Regions from separate parts of the Nonomuraea sp. NPDC004186 genome, predicted to be linked through region 2. Evidence: predicted binding sites of a transcription regulator. Region 2 holds the regulator's gene; the other holds the start of a gene.
What was found. Region 2 encodes HrcA, which represses chaperone genes, less so after heat shock. Its sites were predicted from a motif close to TTGGCACTCTCNNNNNGAGAGTGCCAA; they were not measured.

Region 1 (9,268 bases), on a different contig from region 2:
CGAGCCCCGTGAGCCTGCCCTCGACCCGGTCGAGCCGGGCGTCCACGCCGCTGAGGCGGGCGCTCAGGCGCTGCTCGCTCTCGCCGAGCTGGATGGCGAGGTGCCGGTCGGCTTCGTCGAGCCTGGTGGCGAGGCGCAGCTCGACGTCGGACAGGCGGCTGCCGAGCTGCTCGTCGGACTCCTTGAGGCGGCTGGCCAGCCGCTCGTCCGCCTCGACGAGGCTGGTGGCCAGGCGCTGGTCGGTCTCGTCCATCCGGGCGCTCAGCCGCAGGCCGGTCTGGTCGATCCGGTCGGACAGCCGCTGGTCGGTCTCGTCGAGCCGGTCGGAGAGCCGCTCTTCGGTCTGGTCGAGGCGGTCGGACAGTCGCTGGTCGCTCTCGCCGAGGCGGACCGTCAGCCGCTGGTCGGTTTCGTCGAGCCGGGTCGTCAGTCGCCGGTCGGTCTCGTCGAGGCGGTCGGAGAGCCGTTGGTCGGTGTCGTCGAGGCGGGTCGTGAGGCGCTGGTCGGCCTCGACGAGCCGCGTGGTCAGCCGCTGGTCCGTCTCGTCCATCCGGACCGAGAGCTGCTTGTCCTGGGCGCTCAGCCGGGCGGTGAGGTGCTCCGACAGGTCGCCGACCGCGACCTCGACCCGGTCGGTGCGGGTGGTCAGGTCGGCCATCGACTTGTCGAGCCTGGTGAAGCGGCTCGCGGCGGCCTCCATGCTGCTGTTGAGCGTGGCCAGCGTGGCGGCGAAGTCGGACATCCCCTTCGTGAGGCCGTCCGTGCTGTCGAGCACCGTCTGCAGGCGGGTGAGCGCCTCGTCCACGCCCTCGCCCATGGTGCCCAGGTCGGCCCGCAGGCCGGGCAGGTCGGCCACCGGGGCGACGCGGGCGTCCACGTCCCCGATCCGCTCCCCGACGGCGTCCACGTGGTCACGTACCGCCTCGACGTGCTGAGCCAGCCCCTCCGCCCACATCGGCGGCTTGGCGGTGATGTCGTCGAGCCGCCCGCTGACCGCCTGCAGCGTGCCGCTGAGGCCGCCGAGCTCGCGCTCGCGGACCTCGCGCAGCAGCCACTCCATGCCTTCGAGCCGCTGGCGGATCTCGTCCAGCACGGCCCCCTGCGTGCGCTGCTCGTACACATGATCCTGCGAGGCGCGCGCCAGCAGGTCCCGCATCCTCTCGGAGATGCCGGACTGGCCTCCTGCCTGGAGAAGGGTGGTGTGGTTGGAATGGTCCACCGAAAGCTCCTTTGGCTCGCCGACGGTCTGCCGCGCAGCGGTGGGATATAGGTCGATTTTCAGATGAACGAGCGGGAACGCGGAAAACCGCATCAGGGGAGAACTCCCGTCCGCCCACCTTAGCCTCTCGATCAAGGTCCGTCAGGGGCGAAGAGAAAGATCGAGGTTAACGGCAGAATGACCGGTTCAGGCAGGTGGAGAGGTGTCGCAGATGATGACCGATGGCTTATCGATGATTCGGGTAAGGATGATAGTTGCCGATTTTTCGCCATTTAGGCGGAGATCTGAGCGGAGGCGCTCGATGTCGACGGCGGAGCCGCGCTTCTTGATGGTGACATTTCCGACTTGTCGCTCACGGAGGGCGGCGCGCAGCTTTTTCCCTGAAAAGGGGAGAACGTCCTCTACTTCATATCTGGCCGCCCATGGGGTGTCGATCCGGTCGTCACCGGTGATGTAGGCGATCATCGGGTCGAGCAGGCGTCCGTTCACGATTTCCGACACCTCGCCCACGAGGTGTGCCCGGATGGCCGCGCCGTCCGGCTCGTAGACGTACCTGCCGACCGGGCCGACGGCGGCCTCGGCGCCCGTGGCGGTCAGAGTGTGGCCGCCGGGCAGCAGGGTGGCGCGGCGCCCCGCTGCTCCCTCCTGGCCGCTCCAGAGGGCGGCCTCCTTGACCTCGCCCTTGTACGAGACCCACTCGGCCTCGGCGCCTCCGGGGATGAACTCGTACGGGATGCCCGGGGCGACCTTGACGCACGCCCGGGAGGCCCTGGAGACCAGGTCGAGCACCACCGGCCAGGGCGGGGAGTAGGCCATGGGGTCGAACGTCCTGCCCCGGCTCGTCCGCCTGGCCGGATCGGCGAAGAGCACGTCGTACTCCTCCGGCCGGACCTCGGCCGCGTCCCCCACCGACACCGTCACCCTGTCGGCCAGCCCGAGCGCGTCGGCGTTGGCCCTGGCCACGGCGACGGTCAGCGGGTCGGTGTCCACGGCGGACACGGTGCAGCCGGCGCGGGCCAGCGCGAGGAAGTCGCCGCCGACGCCGCAGCAGGCGTCCACGACCCTCAGCCCACGCCCGAGCCCGTGCGGGGGTGCGTCCGGTCCGTGCGGGGGCGCGTCCGCGACGCCGAGCCCGTGCGGGGGCGCGTCCGGTCCGTGCGGGGGCGCGTCCGCTCGTGTCTCGGCGGTCAGGCGGCGGGCGCGGTGCTCGGCGACCTCCGTCCGCGTGGACTGCTCCAGGCCGTGCGGCGTGAAGTACATCCGCCCGGCGTCCTCGCCGAACTTGGCCCTGGCGCGCTCCCGCAGCCCCGCCTGGGTGAGCGCCGCGGAGGTCAGCGCGGCGTCGTACGTCTTGCGCAGCCTCGTGGCGGCGGCCACCGGATCCGTGCCCACCAGCTCCACGGCCTCCGCGAGCGCGCGCTGCCCGCGCGGTGTCAGCAGCTCGTCGAAGGCGTCAAGGTCCACATCACCCGACGTTAGTGCCATGTCCGACCCGGTCGGACCATGGGCGTACCGTATCCAGAGGGGGTGGATTCGGTCTGATCGCTCTCAGCAGACGCGTTCGTGTTGACTGTCAAGCCCCTCTTGCATATGTTTCCTGTTGGCACTCTCCCCTTGAGAGTGCCAACGTGCGACGAGGCAGGTCTGACACCCGCGACGGCAGGCCCAGCTGGTCGCCTCTTCTAGATCATTCAAATCTGAAGGGGAGGTCCGATCGTGACGACCGCCACCAAGGTTCCCGTTAAGCCGCTCGGCGACCGCATTGTGGTTCAGCCGCTTGAGGCCGAGCAGACCACCGCTTCCGGCCTGGTCATCCCGGACACCGCCAAGGAGAAGCCGCAAGAGGGCAAGGTCCTCGCGGTGGGCCCCGGCAACTGGGATGAGGACGGCGACAAGCGGATTCCGCTCGACGTCTCTGAGGGCGACATCGTCCTCTACAGCAAGTACGGCGGCACCGAGGTCAAGTACGGCGGCGAGGAGTACCTCGTGCTCTCCGCCCGCGACGTTCTCGCGATCATCGAGAAGTAAGCCGGATGTGTCGAGCCCCGGGCGCTCTTGAGGGCGGCCGGGGCTTTCGACGCTAGGAGAGGACTTTCAAACAATGGCGAAGATCCTGGAGTTCGACGAGGATGCCCGCCGCGCGCTCGAGCGCGGTGTGAACGCCCTCGCCGACGCCGTGAAGGTAACCCTCGGCCCGCGCGGCCGCAACGTCGTCATCGACAAGAAGTTCGGTGCGCCGACGATCACGAACGACGGTGTGACCATCGCTCGTGAGATCGAGCTGGAAGAGCGCTACGAAAACCTCGGCGCCCAGCTCGCCAAGGAAGTTGCCACCAAGACCAACGACATCGCGGGTGACGGCACCACCACCGCCACCGTGCTGGCCCAGGCCATGGTCCGCGAGGGCCTGCGCAACGTGGCCGCCGGCGCCTCGCCGCTGTCGCTCAAGCGCGGCATCGACAAGGCCGCCAAGGCGATCAGCGACAAGCTGCTCGACAGCGCCCGCGAGGTCGCCGACAAGAAGGAGATCGCCAACGTCGCGACGATCTCCGCCCAGGACGCGCAGATCGGCGACCTGATCGCCGAGGCGTTCGACAAGGTGGGCAAGGACGGTGTCCTCACCGTCGAAGAGTCCAACGCCATGGGCATGGAGCTCGAGTTCACCGAGGGCATGCAGTTCGACAAGGGCTACGTGTCGCAGTACATGGTGACCGACCCTGAGCGGATGGAGTCCGTCCTCGAGGACGCCTACATCCTGATCAACCAGGGCAAGATCGCCTCCATCGCGGACTTCCTGCCGCTGCTGGAGCAGATCGCCCAGACGAAGAAGCCGCTGCTCGTGATCGCCGAGGACGTCGAGGGCGAGGCCCTGGCCGTCCTGGTCACCAACAAGATCCGCGGCACCTTCACCTCCGTGGCCGTCAAGGCCCCGGGCTTCGGCGACCGCCGCAAGGCCATGCTGCAGGACATCGCCACCCTCACCGGTGGCCAGGTCGTCAGCGAGGAGGTCGGCCTCAAGCTGGAGCACGTCGGTCTCGAGGTGCTCGGCACGGCCCGCCGCGTCGTCGTCACGAAGGACAACACCACCATCGTCGACGGCGCCGGTGACCCGCAGGCCATCGAGGACCGCGTCAAGGAGATCAAGCTCGCCATCGAGCAGTCCGACTCCGACTGGGACCGCGAGAAGCTGCAGGAGCGCCTGGCCAAGCTCGCCGGCGGTGTGTGCGTGCTGCGCGTCGGCGCCGCCACCGAGGTGGAGCTGAAGGAGAAGAAGCACCGCCTCGAGGACGCGATCTCCGCGACGCGCGCCGCGATCGAGGAGGGCATCGTCTCCGGCGGTGGCTCCGCGCTGATCCACGTCTCCAAGACTCTCGACGACCTCGGCCTGACGGGCGACGAGGCCACGGGTGTCGGCGTCGTGCGCCGCGCCCTGGTCGAGCCGGCCCGCTGGATCGCCGAGAACGCCGGTCTCGAGGGCTACGTGGTGACGCACAAGGTCGCCGAGCTGGAGGCGGGCCACGGCCTCAACGCCGCGACCGGCGAATACGGCGACCTGATCGCGCAGGGCGTCATCGACCCGGTGAAGGTCACGCGTTCGGCCGTCCAGAACGCCGCGTCGATCGCGGGCATGCTCCTCACGACCGAGGCGCTCGTGGTGGACAAGCCCGAGGAGGAGGCCCCCGCCGCCGGCGGCGCGGGGCACGGTCACGGCCACGGCCACTGACCCGGCTCTTCTCTCGCCACGGCCCGCACACCCGAAAGGGTTGCGGGCCGTTCGGCGTTCCGGGGACGGTTCAACGCAGGCCGATCGCGCTCTCCCAGAACCAGTTCCAGCGGATCTCGTCCCGGAAGCGGTTCGCGCCCGCCTCGTACAGGACGCCGATCGCGCCGTTGCCGAGAAGCGCCATGTCGGAATATCCGGCGTGGTCGCCGTCGATCCTCACCCCCGCGTTGTTGGTGGAGTTGTCGTAGTTCCGCCAGGTCGCGCCCTCGTCGAAGGACGAGCGCACGTTCATGCCCACCGGGTTGTTGTCGGTCTTCGGCGTGGCGGGCGCGGAGAGCAGGATCCGGGTGTAGGGGGCCTTGTCCCGCTGGCGTAGCAGGGCCGGGTGGGTGGGCGGAGCGGTGACGGCGCCGTCGGCCCGGAAATCGCCGTCGAACGACTCGCCTCCGTCCGTGCTCACGCCACGGGCCAGGCCGTGGACGGAGGTCTGGTCGTCGGGTACGGCGCCGTTGCGGGCGATCACGAGGATGCCGCCGTCGGTCCGCTCGACCAGGGTCTGCTCGCCCAGCTTCAGGACCGACTTGTCGTAGGTCGCGGTCGCGCCGATCTGCCACGTCGCGCCGTGGTCGTCGCTGTAGATCAGCCGTACGCTCTGCGTGTCGCCCACGCTGAAGTAGACGGGCACCACCAGGCGGCCGTTGTGGGCCGGTTGGGTCAGCTGGATGCCGTGCCCCGGCCCCGTGGCGAACCAGTCCCCGGCGCCCGCGGGCGCCTTGATGACCCCCGACAGGTCCTTCGGGCTCGACCAGGTGACGCCGTCGTCCGTGCTGACCTGGACCTTCGGCGTACGCGGCGTCGTCTGGGACGCGGTCGGCTCCGAGGTCGTGAACAGGAACACCGGCCCGCCGGAGTCGGCGACCACGGTCGCGTTCCCCTGCAGGGCCGCTCCGGCCGTACTGGGCAGGACGACCCTGCTCGCCTCCCAGGTGACGCCGTCGTCGGTCGAGCGCCGCATGACGACGTCGAACGCGCCGTGGTCGGCGCAGTTGTTCTTGTTGCGCCGCTCGGCGAAGGCGAGCAGCACGTCGTTCCTGGTCTTCACGACCGCCGGCAGCCGGTAGCAGGTGGCCCCCTGGGATCCGCTGGCGGGGATCGACCTCCACAGGGTCTGCTTGTGGAAGACGTACGTGGGGGCCTGCGCGGCCGCCGCGGGTGATGCGCTGAGGGCCACGGCCATGAGTGCGCCGGCTGCCGCGGTGAACGTCCGAAATGTACGCATCAATGCCTCCATTTACGCGTTCGCGGCCATGATCGTCTCATCGGTCGTCCCCCTGATCCACTGCCTCCTGAAGATCGGCGCCGTGGTTGCGGTGCGTCGGCGACGGCCGGCGGCCACCTGGCGGTTCCACATGCGGTGCGGGCGCGGTTCGGGGCGTCCATGGAGCGATCCTTCGCCCGGTCGATCGCATCCGCACGACGCGGCACGAAAGCGCGTACCCGACCAGCAGCACCTGGATCGGTGAGGGCAGCGTCCGCGACGACCTGCCGGCGGCGACCGCGGTCGTGGACGCGGCGGAACGGGCGCTCCCGTTCGTCCTTCGGCGCGCATCGTGAAGGCCTTGTCGGCTGAGGGCTCGGTCGGCTGTGGGGCGAGCGGTTGCGCTTGTGGTGGTGACGACGCTCTGCCGGAACGGCTCTTGGTGGGTGGGGATCGGGGTTGCCCCTTCAGGGCTGCCTGGGCTCTCCATCGCGCGAAGCGGGTCGCCGGTGTGAGGAGCATGCCGTTTGCCCCGGGACCCCTTGGGCGCGGGCGGTTGGGGAGAAGTGGGCGGAAAAGGTGGATTATTGGAGTAAACCGGCAGTGGGTGATAAGCGTCCGGGATCTGACAATTGTCGTGCATTCCAGGTTATGGGATGAAACATTATGTCACTAGTTAAGCCTTAGTGTGGTCATTTGATTACTGCCCGTTATCGTCGCTTCAATGTGACCAATCCGTAGCCGTTCGCCATGACGACAGGCCGGATCAGTGCGGGCATCATGCCTATCGTGAGCGAGGGAAGCGTCGCCGACGCCAAAATTGGGGTAAGGCTCGCGTCGAGACTTCCGGCACGGACGGATGACTCCGACCTTAGGGAACTGACGAGCCTCGCCGTGCAGGGAGATCGCAGTGCGATCGAATCCCTGCTCGGTGAGTTGCGTCCGATGGTGGTGCGGTATTGCCGCGCCCGGCTGGGCAGGGTTTCAGGGCAATATCACATTGCCGATGACGTAGCCCAGGAGGTGTGCATCGCGGTCCTGTCCGCGCTGCCGCGATACCGCGACATGGGGCGGCCGTTCGCCTCCTTCGTGTTCGGGATCGCCTCGCACAAAGTGGCCGACGCGCTACGGAGTTCGGTGCGCTCGGCCGTACCGACTCAGGATCTGCCCGATGGGCCGGACGACGGGCCGGGGCCCGAGGAGACCGTGGTCCGCTACATCGAGGTCGAGCACGCGCGCAGGCTCCTGGCCAGATTGCCCGAGAATCAGCGCGAGTTGCTGCTGTTGCGGGTGGTGTCAGGGTTGTCGGCTGAGGAGACCGGTAATGTACTCGGTATGTCACCGGGTGCGGTTCGTGTCGCCCAGCATCGGGCGCTTGCCAGGTTGCGGCAGATGGCCGAGCTGGAGTCGGCTTGACGCCAGAGGAGGAGACCGACGCGCTGCTCGACGCGCTCGGTCGTGGAGAGAGCCCTGACTCAGGCGATCCAGCCGTGCGGTTGCTGGCCGTGCTGCTCGATGATGTCGGTCAGCGGCGTTCCTCCGTGTCGATGACGCCGTCGACGTAGCCTCTGGCGTACTCCCAGCTGACGTAGTCGGCGGGGTCCGGGTGAAAGGCCGGCTCGTGGACCTGCGGCTGGCCTTTCTCGATCATTTGTCGTAGGTTGCCGCGCAGCAGCTCCCAGTCGAAGAAGTGCTGCTCGCCGCATTCAGGGCAGTCGAGTACGAGGCCCAGGACCCCCTGCGGTTCGAGCAGGGAGCGGAAGACCTCGACGTCAGCGAGGTCCGTGATGGCCTCGTCGCGTTCGGCTGCGGTGAGTGGCTCGGCGTCGTCGAGGGCGCCCATCGCCGAGGAAGGGTCGTTCGGGTCGTCCGCGAACGGGTCGCGGGGGACGTCTTCCAGCACCTTCCCACCATATGACCGAAGCGGCCCGAGCGGTGGACATTACCTCAGCCATCCGCGCCTGGCCGCCTCCACGCCTGCGTGGAAACGCGACTGAGCGCCCAGTTCGGACATGGCGTCCGCGAACCTCGCCCGGACCGTTCGCACCGATACGCCCAGTTGGCGGGCTATGGAGTCGTCACACATGCCCTGGGCGGCCAGGCGGAGGACCTGGACCATGCCATCGCCCCGGCGGCCCCACGGCAGGGGCACGGCCCTGGCCCACAGCTCCCTGAACAGCGTGCGGAGCATGCCCACGACGATCGGCGTGCGGATCAGATAGAAGTTGTACGCGTGGTCCGGAAGGTTGCCGCCCCAGTACGGGGGCAGGCCCGCGACCTCGGGCCCCGCGGTCATGAACCAGCTCGGCACCCGGTCCAGCGTGCGTACCTTGCCGCCCGTCTCCAGCACCCGGGTGAGCTGGTCGCGTACGCCCGGCAGAACCAGAGTCGAAACCGGAATGATCACGTGAACCGTGAGAAGTTTTCGTTCTTGCGCGTCAATCCATAGTTCCGCAAATTTGCGCGCGAAATCGATCATTGTGCGTTCGTCGGGAACCGCGGTCAATAATTCCATCGGCGGAGACTGCACGGCTATACCGACCACGCTCTCGTACAGCACGTCGGCCCCGTTCACCATCTCCACCGTGAAGGTGCCGCTCTGGTAGTCGCGGCCGGCGTCGTAGTCGCGGATCAGCGACCGGATCGAGCCGAGTGCCGAGTCGATCCTGCGGCTCTCCTCCGCCAGCCGGTCGAGCCGATCGGCGATCACCCTGCCGAGGGCCGCGGCCGGGTGCCTGGCCAGGTATTCCCCCGATTGCTCGTCGATCACGCCCAGCTTGACGAGGTCGTCGAGCTGGCGGCCGACCTTCTCGACGGGACCGTCCATGGCCTGCGCGAGATCGGTGCGGGTCGCGCGGTGCAGGCGCAACACCGCGGTGTACAGCGCGGTCTGCGTCGGGTCGAGGCCCAGCGTCTCGAAAGGATCAGGCATCGTACGGGGCTCGTTGCGCATTATGGGCGGCTCCGTTGGGGGGACACGGGCGTGCCGTGAGGATAACCCCGCATTACGCTCGTGTCCCCCCGTTGCGGTGACTGGTCGGAGCGCGGTGTGCAACTTCGTGCAATT
Region 2 (9,268 bases):
GTTCGACTGGTACGAGGTGTCCAACTGGGCCACGTCCGACCGGGCCCGCTGCCGCCACAACCTGCTCTACTGGACCGGCGGCGACTGGTGGGCCGCCGGGCCCGGCGCCCACAGCCACGTCGGCGGCACCCGCTGGTGGAACGTCAAGCACCCGGCCGCCTACGCCCAGCGGCTGGCGGCGGGCACGTCGCCCGCCCACGCGCGCGAGGTGCTCGGCGACGACGACCGGGCGGCCGAGCGGCTGATGCTGGAGCTGCGGCTTTCGTCCGGCTACCCGCTGGCCGAGGTGGCCCCGGACGCGCGCCCGGCCGTGGCGAGCGCGCTGGCGCGCGGCCTGCTGGAGCCCGGGCCGTTCAGGTCGGGCCTCATGGTGCTCACGCTGCAGGGGCGGCTGCTGGCCGACGCGCTGATCAGGGATCTGCTGGTCTAGGTGATCAGGCGGACGGCGAACGGGTAGCGGTACGGCTCGCCCTTGTTGGTGGCCATGGCGGCCTGGATGTGGAAGATCAGGGACAGGATCCAGACGACCGGCAGCAGGAGCAGGCCGATGAAGATGATCGTCAGGATGCCCGAGATGACGTAGCCGATGAACATCGTGATCTGGAAGTTGAGCGCCTCCGCCGCCTGATCCCTGACGTAGGGGGACTCGTCCTTCTTCATCAGGTAGATGATCAGCGGGCCGACCCAGGAGACCACCAGGCCGAGCAGGTGCGAGAGCATCGCCATGGTGGTGTCGTCGGTGCCCGGGCGGGGGCCGAACCTGCCGGGGACGTACGGCTCGCCGGGCGCGCCGTAGCCGTAGCCGTAGCCGGGCGGCTGCGGCGCGGAGCCGTAACCAGGCGGGGGAGGGCCGTAACCCTGGGACTGCTGGCCGTAGCCGGGCTGGCCATAACCGGGTTGGCCATAACCGGGTTGTCCGTAGCCGGGCTGGCCGGGACCGGGCTGTCCGTAGCCGGGTTGACCGTACGCCGGCTGGCCGTAGCCGGGCTGGGACCCTGGCTGCTGCCCGTACCCCGGCTGGCCGTAATGGGGCTCGGAGCCGGGCTGCTGCCCGTAAACGCCAGGCTGTGACCCGGATTGCCGGCCGTATCCGGGCTGCTGGGGGCCGGAGCCCTGGCTGGGCGGGATGCTCGACGGGGGGACGAAGCGGGTGGCGTCGTCGTCCGGCGGCGGCGGTTGCGGCGGGTCCTGGCTCATGATGCCTCCGTAACGAAGTCGATCAGTTCCTCGACCCGGCCGAGCAGTTCCGGCTCCAGGTCTGTGTACGTGGAGACGGCCCCGAGGATCCGCCGCCACGCCTCCGCGGGCTCCATCCGCCAGCCCAGGGCGGCGATGACGCCCTCTTTCCACGGCACTCCGCGCGGCACCGCGGGCCAGGCGGGAATGCGCAGCACGGACGGCTTGACCGCCTGCCAGATGTCGATGTACGGATGCCCCACGACGAGCACGTCCGGCGAGGTGATCTCGGCGGCGATCCTGCTCTCCTTGGAGCCGGGCACGAGGTGGTCAACCAGCACCCCCAGCCGGCGCTCCGGCTCCGGGCCGAACTCCGCCACGATGGCCGGCAGATGGTCCACGCCCTCCAGGTATTCGACCACGACCCCCTCGACCCGCAGGTCATGGCCCCAGATCTTCTCCACCAGGGCGGCGTCGTGCACGCCCTCCACGTAGATGCGGCTCTCCCGGGCGACCCTCGCCCGCAGCCCCTCCACGGCGATCGAGCCCGACGCGCTGCGCCTGGGCCCCGCCGGGGCCGCCGACGGGCGTACCAGCGTCACGGGCTTGCCCTCCAGCAGGAACGCGGCGGGCGCGAGCGGGAACAGCCGGCGTTTGCCGAACCGGTCTTCGAGCGTGACGGCCTCCTTGTCACAGGCCACCACCGCGCCGCAGAAGCCGCTGTCGGCGTCCTCCACGACGAGGTCCAGCTCGGCCGGCACTTTCGGGATCTTGCCCTTGCCCGGCCGCCGCCAATTCCCCGCCAGCACATCGCCCTCGTACACACGGGGACCGTAGCAAATCACCCGCCGACCGCAAGGCGCTTGCGCGCGCCGCTGCGGCGGACCAGCACGATGATGGTGCCGGCGATGGCGATGAGCAGTCCCGCCCCGGGGATCAGGATGAGCGCCATCACCCCGCCGGCGATGCCGCCCGCGGCCGAGGTCAGCTCGCGGCCCACGCCGTACCGCACGTCGGCCTGCTCCTGGGTGGTGCAGGACAGCTGGTAGTCGCCCCTGGTGGGCGCGTTGATCACGAGGATCTGCTCCCACTTGACGGACCCGGCCGTGACCGTCTGCGTGCCCGTGGTCTTGGCGAGCCTGGCTCCGTTGGTGATCTGGCACTCGTAGTGGACGGCGGTGTCGCTGGAGAGGTAGACGGCGGGTTTGTTCGCCGGGTCGATCGGCACCGTCACGGTTTCGCCGGACGCGAACGTCCTGGTGGGGGCTATGTTGCTGACGCTGCTGACGATGCCCGTGGCGAACAGGACGACGCCTGCGATGGTGCAGACCACGGCGATGCCCCAGACGAGCCCGATCCACCAAAGTCGCGGTTTGATGGCTTTCGAGTCGATTCGTGCGGGGAATTGGGGTTGTTGGCCGTACTGTCCGTACTGAGGAGGTGGGCCGTACTGGGGTGGCGGGTCGTACTGAGGCGGAGGCCCGTACTGGGGCGGTGGCTGACCGTAGCCAGGCTGAGAGCCGGCCTGAGGGCCATAGCCGGGCTGGGACCCGGGCTGAGGGCCGTAACCCGGCTGGGAGCCGGGCTGTGGGCCGTACCCGGGCTGGAAGCCGGGCTGGGGCCCGTACGGCGGAGGCGGGGAGTTGTCGCTCATGTCGGCAAGTGTGGTACTTGCCCCTTGTAAGAAGCTAGGAGCCTGGTTGCGACCTTGTGTTATCGCACCTTGTGGATGAGAGCCGTACACTTGGCACTCAGGAACACAGAGTGCTAGATGGTTGCGTTCCTCGGATGTCAGAGGCAGGAGGTGAGCACGTGCTCGACGATCGGAAGCTGGCGGTGCTCCGCGCCATTGTCGAAGACTACGTGTCCACCAACGAACCGGTGGGCTCCAAGGCGCTCGCCGAGCGCCACAACCTGAAAGTCTCCCCGGCGACGGTCAGGAACGACATGGCCGCGCTGGAGGAGGAGGGCTACATCACCCAACCCCACACCAGCGCCGGCCGCGTGCCGACCGACAAGGGCTATCGGCTGTTCGTCGACCGGCTCTCGCAGGTCAAGCCCCTGTCCGGGGCCGAGCGCAGGGCCATCGAGACGTTCCTGGCCGGTGCGGTCGACCTCGACGACGTGGTCACCCGCACGGTCCGGCTGCTCGCGCAGCTGACCAGGCAGGTGGCGGTGGTGCAATACCCGACGCTGACGCGTTCGACGGTCAGGCACGTCGAGCTGGTGCCGCTGAACGACCGGCGGGTCATGCTCGTGCTGATCACCAACACCGGCCGCGTCGAGCAGCGCGTCATCGAGCTGCCCGAGGTGGTGGAGGACACCCGCATCGCCCACCTGCGCGCGGTCCTCAACGCCTGCCTCGACGGCTGCGGCCTGAGCAACGTGCCCGAGCTGGTCGCCGACCTGCCCGAGCGGCTCCCTCTCGAAGACCGCCCGGTGGTGGCGACGATCCTGTCGGTGCTGCTTGAGACGCTGGTCGAGCGGCACGACGAGAAGATCGTGTTCGCCGGCGCGGCCAACCTCGCGGGCGCCGACTTCTCGATCGGCCTGCGCGACGTGCTCGAGGCGCTGGAGGAGCAGGTCGTGCTCATGAGGCTGCTCGGCGAGACATCCGCAGACACACCGTCCGCGCTCACCGTGCGCATCGGCTCCGAAAACCCCTATCTGCGGGGGACATCCATAGTCGCGACCGGATACGGTTCAGGCGACAACCAACTGGCCCGGCTCGGGGTGTTGGGGCCCACGAGGATGGACTACCCAGTGACGATGGGAGCCGTGCGCGCGGTGGCACGCTACGTCAGCCAGATCCTGGCTGCATCATAAGAGGTCGATAAGTGGCAAACAGCGACTATTACGCCACCCTCGGGGTGCGCCGTGACGCCAGTCAGGACGAGATCAAGAAGGCTTACCGCCGACTTGCCCGCGAGCTGCATCCCGACGTGAACCCCGATCCTGAGACCCAGGAGCGGTTCAAGGAGATCACGCAGGCCTACGAGGTGCTGTCCGACCCGAACAAGCGCCAGATGTACGACCTGGGTGGCGACCCCTTCGGCGGCGCCGGAGCAGGCGCGGGCGCCGGCGGCTTCGGAGCGGGCTTCCCCTTCAGCGACATCATGGACGCGTTCTTCGGCACCGCGGCCGGCGCCAGGGGCCCGCGCTCGCGTGCCCGCAGGGGACGCAACGCCACCATCCGGGTCGAGCTCGACCTGCGCGAGACGGCGTTCGGCACCACGCGTGAGCTGGTCGTCGACACGGCCGTGCTCTGCGAGGTCTGCCACGGGGCCGGCACGGCGCCCGGCACCCACCCCGACACCTGCGACATGTGCAACGGGCGCGGCGAGATCTCCCAGGTCACCCGCTCGTTCCTGGGCCAGGTCATGACCTCGCGGCCCTGCCCGCAGTGCGGCGGTTTCGGCTCCATCATCCGCCACCCCTGCCAGGAGTGCTCCGGCGACGGGCGGGTGCGCACCCGCCGTACGATCAAGGTCCGCATCCCCGCGGGCGTCGAGGACGGCACCCACATCCAGCTCGCCGGCGAGGGCGAGGTCGGCCCCGGCGGCGGCCCGCCCGGAGACCTGTTCCTCGAGATCGTCGAGCGTGCCCACGAGATCTTCGAGCGGCGCGGCGACGACCTCCACTGCACCGTGCAGATCCCGATGACGGCGGCCGCGCTCGGCACCATCCTGGCGGTCGAGACGCTCGACGGCTCGGAGGAGGTCGATGTCCGCCCCGGCACGCAGTCGGGCCAGGTCATCACCATGTTCGGGCGGGGCGTGCAGCGGCTCAACGAGTCCGGCCGCGGCGACCTGCTGATCCACGTCAACGTCGAGACCCCGACCCGCCTCGAGCCCGCGCAGGAGGAGCTGCTGCGCGAGCTGGCCAAGCAGCGGGGCGAGGAGCGGCCGCCGGGCAAGTTCGCCCCCGGCCAGCAGGGCTTCTTCTCGCGGCTGCGCGACGCCTTCAACGGCAGGTGACGTGACCGTCCCGGTGTTCCTGTCGCAGGAGCTGGACGGGCCCGAGCTGACGCTCGGCGGCCCCGAGGGGCGCCACGCGGCCTCCGTGCGGCGCCTTCGGGCCGGCGAGCGGATCGATCTGACGGACGGCGCCGGCGCGGTCGCCGAGTGCGTCGTCCGCGAGGTCCTCAAGGACGCGCTGAGGCTCGACGTGCTGCGCCGCTACGAGGTCGAGCCGCCGCGGCCGCGGCTGGTCGTCGTCCAGGGGCTGCCCAAGGGCGACCGGGGCGAGCTGGCCGTCGAGATGATGACCGAGGCGGGTGTGGACGTCATCGTGCCCTGGGCCGCCTCGCGCAGCATCACCCAGTGGAAGGGCGACAAGGTCGCCAAGGGGCTGCACAAGTGGCGCTCGACGGCTCGTGAGGCGGGCAAGCAGGCCCGCAGGTTCCACCTTCCCGAGGTGACCGAGCCCGCCACCACCGCGCAGGTCGGCAAGCTGCTGGCGGGCGCGGCGCTGGGGCTGGTGCTGCACGAGGAGGCGGCCGAGCCGCTGTCCGGCGTGGCGCTGCCCGCGTCGGGCGACATCGTGGTGGTCGTGGGGCCCGAAGGGGGCGTCTCGGACGACGAACTGGCCGGGTTCCGGGCGGCAGGGGCGGTGTCCGTGCTGCTGGGGCCCACGGTGCTGCGTACGTCCACGGCAGGGGTGGCGGCGGCTTCAGTGCTGCTCACGCGTACCGGACGCTGGTAGAGCCTTTCAGGGCGTCGGGTGAGAGGCGTCCACCAACGGGCTGGTCACGTCGGTCGGACTGTCGGTGATGTCGTCGGGCGGGCACTCGTCGGCCGGGCACGTCGTGGGCTGGAGGGTCTCCTCCACCGATGACGACGGCGACGGGGTCGGCGAGACGGTGGGGCAGTCGGACGGCGGCTCGGCCTGCTCGGCCAGGGGCGACGGGCACTCGGTCGTCGTGGGAGTGGGGGTCGGCGAGGGCCGGCTGGTCGATTCGGCCCTCTTCGTGGGCCGGGGTGTCGGGCTCTTGGAGGGGATCTCGGGGATTCCCACAGGGTGCTGGTCGTGGCTGGTCGGCTGCCTGGGCGGCGGCTCCTGGGAGCGGGTGGTGGAGGAGTTGGACGGCACCTTGGAGGTCGTCTCGCTGTCCACCCACTTGGCGGGCTGGTCGATGATCTGCGAGCGCAGGCTGGGAACGGCCATCACGATCGTTCCCGCCACCAGGAGGGCGCTGGCGGCGGCCGCGCCCGCTCGCCACCAGAACAGATTGCGGACGCCGCGCCGCTCGATGCGGGTGCGGATGATCTCCAGTCCGTCCGGCGAGGGCACGACCGCGTCCGCCTCCGCGCGGAGCGCACGGCGCAGGAGATCTCCGCGCTCGTCGGGGGGCTGGGTCATGACATTTTCTCCAGAACGGATCGCAAGGCGGCCATGCCACGTGCGGTGTGGCTCTTGACCGCGCCCTTGCTGATGCCCATCGCGTGGGCTATCTCAGCTTCGGACAGATCACCGTAGTACCGCAGAACCAGTGCTTCTCTCTGTCGGGTCGGCAGGGCCCGTAACGCCTCGATGACGGCGGAGCGTTCCAGCTCGCCGATCGCGCCGTTCTCGGCGCTCGGGGCGTCCGGCAGACCCTTGGGAGCGTACTTCTCGACGACCGCGCGGTGACGCAGCACGGAACGGGACCGGTTGACGACGGATTGACGGAGGTAGGCCAGTGCCTTGTCGGGGTCACGCAGCCTGCGCCAGGCGCCATGGATGGCGACGAACGCATCCTGCACGACTTCCTCGGCTGTTGCCATGTCTCGCACCAGCAACACGGCAAGACGCACCAACGACCGAAAATGCGCGCTATAGAGCGCGGTCACGGCCATGTCGGCATCCCACCCGACCGGCACCGCCCCCATCGACCTGTCGGCCAGAAGGGTTTCGGTGGTCACATCAGTGGGACGCGCGGCCTTCCCAGAGGGTTTACGCTCTTCCGGTTCTTGAGGTTTCCCCGGTTCCTTAGGGTGCATTACCCAGTCGTGTCCTCGCCAGGTGGCGCTCGCCCGACCCTGAATCGTCTCTTTTTTTGCTGAAGTGTCGCACACTTACCCTAACCGTGTGGATCTTCCTGCGCACGACACAGCTGATTACCGATTCGCAACGGGTTCCGTGCGTCGGGGGTCTCGATAAGGTGGCCGGGTGAGCGATTGCCTCTTCTGTCAAATCGTCGCCAAGGAGATTCCCGCCGAGATCGTTTACGAAACCGGCAGGACGCTGGCGTTCCGCGACGTCAACCCGCAGGCCCCGACCCACGTGCTGGTCATCCCGAAGCAGCACCACCGCGACGCCGCGGAGCTCGCCAGGGCCGACGACGGGCTGGCCGACGACGTGCTCAAGACCGCCCACGCCGTGGCCGTGCAGGAGGGCGTGGCCGACGGCGGCTACCGCGTGGTGTTCAACACCGGGCCGGGCGCCGGGCAGACGGTCTTCCACGTGCACGCCCACGTCTTGGGCGGGCGCGGCCTCACCTGGCCCCCCGGCTGATATTGGGGAGAGCAATCGGCCTGGTCCCGGATACCATGGGCTCAGACGAACAACGCAAGAGACCTGGAGGCATCAGGCCGCGGGCCTGCCCATGTCCGAACTACACGAATCCCGACGTACGGCACCTCCCTCGCGCACTCAAGCCAAGGTGCTGATTCCGGACGAATACCCGATGGTCAGCCTCCTGGGCTCCCGCGACGAGCTGCTACGCGTCATCGAGGGTGCCTTCAGGGCCGACATCCACGTACGGGGTAACGAGATCACCGTCACCGGCAGCCCCGACGAGAGCGGCACCGTGGTGCGGCTCTTCGAGGAGCTGGTCGAGGTCCTGCGCAGCGGCGGCGAGCTCACCCCCGACGCGGTCGAGCGGAGCATCGCCATGCTCCGCATGACCTCCGACCGTCCCGCCGAGGTGCTGTCGCTCGACATCCTCTCCTCGCGCGGGCGCACCATCAGGCCGAAGACGGTCAACCAGAAGCGCTACGTCGACGCGATCGACAAGCACACGGTCGTGTTCGGCATCGGCCCCGCCGGCACCGGCAAGACCTATCTCGCGATGGCCAAGGCCGTGCGGGCGCTGCAGGAGAAGCGGGTCAACCGGATCATCCTGACGCGCCCGGCCGTCGAGGCCGGCGAGCGGCTGGGCTTCCTGCCCGGCACCCTGTACGAGAAGATCGACCCCTACCTGCGGCCGCTCTACGACGCCCTGCACGACATGGTCGACCCCGACTCGATCCCCAAGCTGATGGCCGCGGGCACGATCGAGGTCGCGCCGCTGGCGTACATGCGCGGTCGCACGCTCAACGACGCGTTCATCATCCTCGACGAGGCGCAAAACTCCTCGGCCGAGCAGATGAAGATGTTCCTCACCCGGCTCGGATTCAACTCCAAGATCGTGGTGACCGGTGACGTGACGCAGGTCGACCTGCCCGCCGGCACGGTGAGCGGGCTGCGGGTCGTCCAGGAGATCCTCGACGGCATCCCCGACATCCACTTCGCGCGCCTGTCCAGCGCCGACGTGGTCCGGCACAAGCTGGTGAGCGAGATCGTGGACGCGTACGGGCGTTACGACGCCACGCAGGCCGCGCAGGAGCCCAAGAGCATCCAGCACCGGGGGAAGCGGCGACCATGAGCATCGAGATCAACAACGAGTCCGGCGTAGAGGTCGACGAGGAGAAGCTCTCCGCCCTGGCCGCTCACGTGCTCGGCGAGATGGGCATCAACCCGCTCGCCGAGCTGTCCATCGTGGTGGTCGACGAGGACGCCATGGCCGAGCTCCACGAGAAGTGGATGGGCGAGCCGGGCCCGACCGACGTGCTGGCGTTCCCGATGGACGAGCTGCGCCCCGGCGGCGGAGCGCGCGGCGACTCCGAGAGCCCGGCCGACCCGGCGCTCCTCGGCGACGTCGTGCTCTGCCCGCACGTGGCCGCCCGGCAGGCCAAGGAGGCGGGCCACAGCGCGGCCGACGAGCTGGAGCTGCTGTGCACCCACGGCATCCTCCACCTGCTCGGCTACGACCACGCCGAGCCCGAGGAGCACAAGGAGATGTTCGGCCTGCAGGCCCGGCTCCTGGAGTCGTGGCAGGAGGTGCGCAACC

Region 1: the regulator HrcA is predicted to act here: its motif matches at 2,820-2,846, upstream of groES (co-chaperone GroES).

The regions. Positions count from the first base shown of each region.
Region 1 is NZ_JBSGFQ010000036.1:100,671-109,938, reverse strand. Features, by position in the region: gene ACWEPL_RS27950 (hypothetical protein) at 1-1,219, opposite strand, end outside; gene ACWEPL_RS27945 (class I SAM-dependent methyltransferase) at 1,406-2,683, opposite strand; gene groES (co-chaperone GroES) at 2,936-3,247, shown strand; gene groL (chaperonin GroEL) at 3,321-4,943, shown strand; gene ACWEPL_RS27930 (sialidase family protein) at 5,014-6,222, opposite strand; gene ACWEPL_RS27925 (sigma-70 family RNA polymerase sigma factor) at 6,982-7,617, shown strand; gene ACWEPL_RS27920 (DUF5319 domain-containing protein) at 7,727-8,104, opposite strand; gene ACWEPL_RS27915 (helix-turn-helix transcriptional regulator) at 8,144-9,133, opposite strand.
Region 2 is NZ_JBSGFQ010000006.1:157,613-166,880, reverse strand. Features, by position in the region: gene hemW (radical SAM family heme chaperone HemW) at 1-430, shown strand, start outside; gene ACWEPL_RS07205 (DUF4870 domain-containing protein) at 427-1,197, opposite strand; gene ACWEPL_RS07200 (DUF3097 domain-containing protein) at 1,194-2,000, opposite strand; gene ACWEPL_RS07195 (hypothetical protein) at 2,018-2,509, opposite strand; gene hrcA (heat-inducible transcriptional repressor HrcA) at 2,989-4,002, shown strand; gene dnaJ (molecular chaperone DnaJ) at 4,014-5,153, shown strand; gene ACWEPL_RS07180 (16S rRNA (uracil(1498)-N(3))-methyltransferase) at 5,155-5,880, shown strand; gene ACWEPL_RS07175 (hypothetical protein) at 5,887-6,537, opposite strand; gene ACWEPL_RS07170 (SigE family RNA polymerase sigma factor) at 6,534-7,046, opposite strand; gene ACWEPL_RS07165 (histidine triad nucleotide-binding protein) at 7,327-7,671, shown strand; gene ACWEPL_RS07160 (PhoH family protein) at 7,763-8,803, shown strand; gene ybeY (rRNA maturation RNase YbeY) at 8,800-9,268, shown strand, end outside.